2 regions of the Kineococcus sp. AC630 genome follow, and region 2 is predicted to be linked to the other one. Evidence: predicted binding sites of a transcription regulator. Region 2 holds the regulator's gene; the other holds the start of a gene.
The links. Region 2 encodes HrcA, which represses chaperone genes, less so after heat shock. Its sites were predicted from a motif close to GNTNGCACTCGGNNNNNCCGAGTGCNANC; they were not measured.
Positions count from the first base shown of each region.

Region 1: AC0I8G_RS20460 (acetolactate synthase large subunit) is a predicted target of HrcA. The motif match lies at 1,601-1,629, and genes of this name have one in related genera.

Region 1 covers NZ_CEEDMJ010000021.1:74,323-76,523, forward strand. Annotated here, with positions in the region: gene AC0I8G_RS20460 (acetolactate synthase large subunit) at 1-1,465, opposite strand, end outside; gene ilvD (dihydroxy-acid dehydratase) at 1,858-2,201, opposite strand, start outside.
Region 2 covers NZ_CEEDMJ010000009.1:31,349-33,549, reverse strand. Annotated here, with positions in the region: gene AC0I8G_RS11115 (DUF3097 domain-containing protein) at 1-460, opposite strand, end outside; gene hrcA (heat-inducible transcriptional repressor HrcA) at 572-1,612, shown strand; gene dnaJ (molecular chaperone DnaJ) at 1,656-2,201, shown strand, end outside.

The sequences.
Region 1 (2,201 bases), on a different contig from region 2:
CCAGGCTGGAGTTGTTGATGATGGCGACCTTCACGGGGATGCCGTTGAGGGTGCACGTCGCCAGTTCCTGGTTGGTCATCTGGAAGCAGCCGTCGCCGTCGATCGCCCACACCACGGTGTCCGGCTTGCCGACCTTGGCGCCCATCGCTGCGGGGACGGCGTAGCCCATGGTGCCCAGTCCGCCGGAGTTCAGCCACGTGCGCGGGTTCTCGTACTGGACGAACTGCGCCGACCACATCTGGTGCTGCCCGACCCCGGAGACGTAGATCGCCTCGGGACCGGCGATGGCCCCGATCCGGGCGATGACGTGCTGCGGGGCGAGGGTGCCGTCGTCGGACTCGGTGTAGCCCAGCGGGTACGTCGTCTTCCAGGACTGGGTGAGTTCGGTCCAGGCCGTGAGGTCGGCGCGCCCGTTCTCGAACTCGGCGGCCACGGCCGTGGTGAGCTCGGCGATGACGAGCCGGGCGTCGCCCACGATCGGGACGTCGACGGCGCGGTTCTTGCCGATCTCGGCCGGGTCGATGTCGGCGTGGATGACCTTGGCGTGCGGGGCGAAGCTCGGCAGGTCGCCGGTGACGCGGTCGTCGAAGCGCGCGCCGAGGGTGATGAGCAGGTCGGACTTCTGCAGCGCCGTCACGGCCGCGACCGTCCCGTGCATCCCGGGCATGCCCAGGTTGTTCGGGTGCGAGTCGGGCAGCGCACCGCGCGCCATCAGCGTCGTGACCGCCGGGATGCCGGTGAGGTCGGCCAGCGCGGCGAGCTCCGCGGAGGCGTCGGCCTTGATGACGCCACCGCCGACGTAGAGGACGGGGCGCTCGGCCGCGGCGATGAGCCGGGCGGCCTCGCGGATCTGCTTGCCGTGCGGCCGCGTCACCGGGCGGTAGCCGGGCAGGTCGATCGTCTCGGGCCAGGCGAAGGACGTCGTCGCGGTCAGCGCGGACTTGGCGACGTCGACGAGGACCGGGCCGGGCCGGCCGGTGGCGGCGAGGTGGAAGGCCTCGGCGATGACGCGGGGGATGTCGGCCGGATCGGTCACCAGGTAGTTGTGCTTGGTGATCGGGATGGTGATGCCGGCGATGTCGGCTTCCTGGAACGCGTCGGTGCCGATGGCCTTGGCGGCGACCTGCCCGGTGATCGCGACCATCGGGACGGAGTCCATGTTCGCGTCGGCGATCGGGGTGACGAGGTTGGTCGCTCCCGGGCCGGAAGTCGCCATGCAGACGCCGACCTTGCCGGTGGCGACCGCGTACCCCTCGGCCGCGTGGCCGGCGCCCTGCTCGTGGCGGACGAGGATGTGCCGGACGTGCGGGGAGTCCATCAGCGGGTCGTAGGCGGGCAGGATCGCGCCCCCGGGCAGACCGAAGACGACCTCGACCCCTACCGCCTCGAGCGAACGGATGAGGCTCTGCGCGCCGGTGAGCTTGGCGACGGGGAGCTTCGGGTCCAGTGGCAGCTGCTCTGGCATCTCTGGTGTCCTCCTCGGGCGGTGCCGTTCACGGTCGTCGTTCAGTCCCGGACGCCCGGCAGATCGGTCCGCCGGACGCAAAAAGACCCCTCAGCCAGGGAAGGCGTGTGAGGGGTCGCGCGCTCGGCCGAACTGGTCAGCCGGCGCGCTGTCCGATGGCTACGAGGAACCGCATGTGCCGAAGGTAGCCCCTGCGTGGGGAGATGTCAGCCACGGGATCGCTGCGTCTCACATCGTGGACACGTGGTCCACGAGTTGGACGGTCTACCGGCTCGTGCGGTCGCGGCGGGGGGATCGTTGCCTCCACGGTGTCACTAGACGCCTTCGTGGAGGCAACGATCCCGCAGGACGTCACCGCGGAGGCAACGATCCCACCCGGCCGCACCCTGAGGTCAGAGGCAGACGGCGCCGAGGGAGGCGGACTGGACCTGCTTGGCGTACTTGGCCAGCACCCCGCGCTTGAACACGGGGGGCAGCGGCTCCCAGCCTTCGCGACGGGCCTCGAGCTCCTCGTCGGAGACCAGGACCTCGAGGGTCTTGCCCGCGACGTCGAGGCGGATCCGGTCGCCGTCGCGCACGAAGGCGATGGGGCCGGCGTCGACGGCCTCGGGGGCCACGTGGCCGACGCAGAGGCCGGTGGTCCCGCCGGAGAAGCGGCCGTCGGTCATCAGCAGGACGTCCTTGCCGAGGCCGGCGCCCTTGATCGCGCCGGTGATGGCGAGCATCTCGCGCATCC
Region 2 (2,201 bases):
CCCCGTCGAGCATCTCGACGACGACCCCCTCGATCCGCAGGTCGTCGCCCCACACCTTCTCGACCAGCTCGGCGTCGTGCCGGCCCTCGACGAGGATCCGCGAGGCGCGCGCCGTCCGCGCGCCCACCCCGGCCACGGCCACCGAACCGCTGGCCGTGCGGGTGGCCCGCACGGGGGCCGCGGCCTTCGGTGCGACGAGACGCACGGGCTGCCCCTCGACCCAGAACCCCGGGCCCAGCGGGAAGGTCCGGGTGCGCCCGCGACCGTCCTCGAGGACGACGACGTGGACACCACCGCTCTTCTCCACCCGGACGACGGCTCCGACCCAGCCGGTCTCCACGTCCTCCACGACCAGGCCGTGCACGGCGGGTTCGTCGCGGTGCACGGGCTTCGGGTTCGTGCGGGCGTGCGGGTCGGAGGACAGCACGTCGCCGCCGTACCGGTCTTCGTAACGGGTCACGCGCGGAACGCTAACCAGACCCGTGTGGTCGACGGGGGAGGCGCGGCCGTGCGGTGACGGCCTAGACTTGGCACTCGCACGACACGAGTGCCAGTGGGGAGAGGGGACGGGATGAGCGACGACCGCAGGCTCGCGGTGCTCCGCGCCATCGTCGAGGACTACGTGTCCAGCCACGAACCCGTCGGCTCCAAGATGCTCGTCGAGCGTCACCAGCTCGGCGTCTCCCCGGCCACCATCCGCAACGACATGGCCGTGCTGGAGGAGGAGGGGTACATCACCCAGCCCCACACCAGCGCCGGACGCATCCCCACGGACAAGGGCTACCGCCTCTTCGTCGACCGCCTCGCCAACGTCAAGCCCATGACGCCGGCCGAGAAGCGGGCGATCCAGACCTTCCTCGAAGGGGCCGACGACGTCGACGACATCGTCGACCGCACCGTCCGGCTGCTGGCGCAGATCACCCGCCAGGCCGCCGTCGTGCAGTACCCCTCGCTCTCGCGCGCCGCCGTCCGCCACGTCGAGCTCGTCCCCGTCGGCGGGCGCAGCGCGCTGCTGGTGCTCATCACCGACTCCGGTCGCGTCGAGCAGCGCGTCCTCGACGTCCGCTCCGCCGCCGACCCGGAGTCCCTCGGCGTCCAGCTCGCCGCCCTGCGCACCCGCGTCAACGCCGGGGTCGTCGGCAAACGGCTGCGCGACGCCCGCGACGACCTCACCGACCTCGTCCAGCAGACCCCGCCCGGCGACCTCGCCGTCGCCGCGGAGGTCGCCGTCGCCCTGGGCGACTGCCTCACCGCAGGGCTGGAGGAACGCGTCGTCATCGCCGGGACCGCGAACCTCGTGAAGTCCGGCGCCGACCTCAGCACCTCCCTCGGCAGCGTCCTGGAGGCCCTCGAGGAGCACGTCGTCCTCCTGCGCCTCGTCCAGGAGCTGACCGAGGACGCCGACCGCGGCGGTCTCACCGTGCGGATCGGCGCCGAGAACCTGCACCTCGGTCTCGACGGCACCTCCGTCGTGACCAGCGGCTACGGCACGGGCCCGGACACCGTCGTCGCCCGCCTCGGCGTGCTCGGGCCGACCCGCATGGACTACCCGACGACGATGGCAGCGGTGCGTGCGGTGTCACGCTACGTCTCCCGCATCCTGTCCCAGTGAAGCTCGGCCCCGTGATGAAGACCGACAGGAGAACCACGACCTCGTGAGCGACTACTACGACGTCCTCGGCGTCTCCCGCGACGCCTCGGCGGAGGAGATCAAGCGCGCCTACCGCAAGCTCGCGCGCAAGCTCCACCCGGACGTGAACCCCGACGCGGGAGAGCAGTTCAAGGAGGTCTCGCAGGCCTACGAGACGCTCTCCAACCCCGACAAGCGCGCCTCCTACGACCGCGGCGGGTCCATGCCCGGCGGCGGCGGAGCCGGCTTCGGCCAGGGGTTCGGCTTCTCCGACATCATGGACGCGTTCTTCGGCCAGGGCGGCGGGGGCGGTCGGGCGGGAGCTCCCGCCAGCCGCACCCAACGCGGCCAGGACGCGCTCATCCGCGTCGACGTCGACCTCGCCGAGGCGGCGTTCGGCGGCGAACGCTCCATCCAGGTCGACACCGCCGTGCTGTGCACGACGTGCCAGGGCTCCTGCTGCCAGCCGGGGACCAGCCCCCAGACCTGCGACATCTGCCACGGCCAGGGCTCGGTGCAGCGCGTCGTCCGCTCGCTGCTCGGCCAGGTCATGACCAGCGCGCCCTGCCCC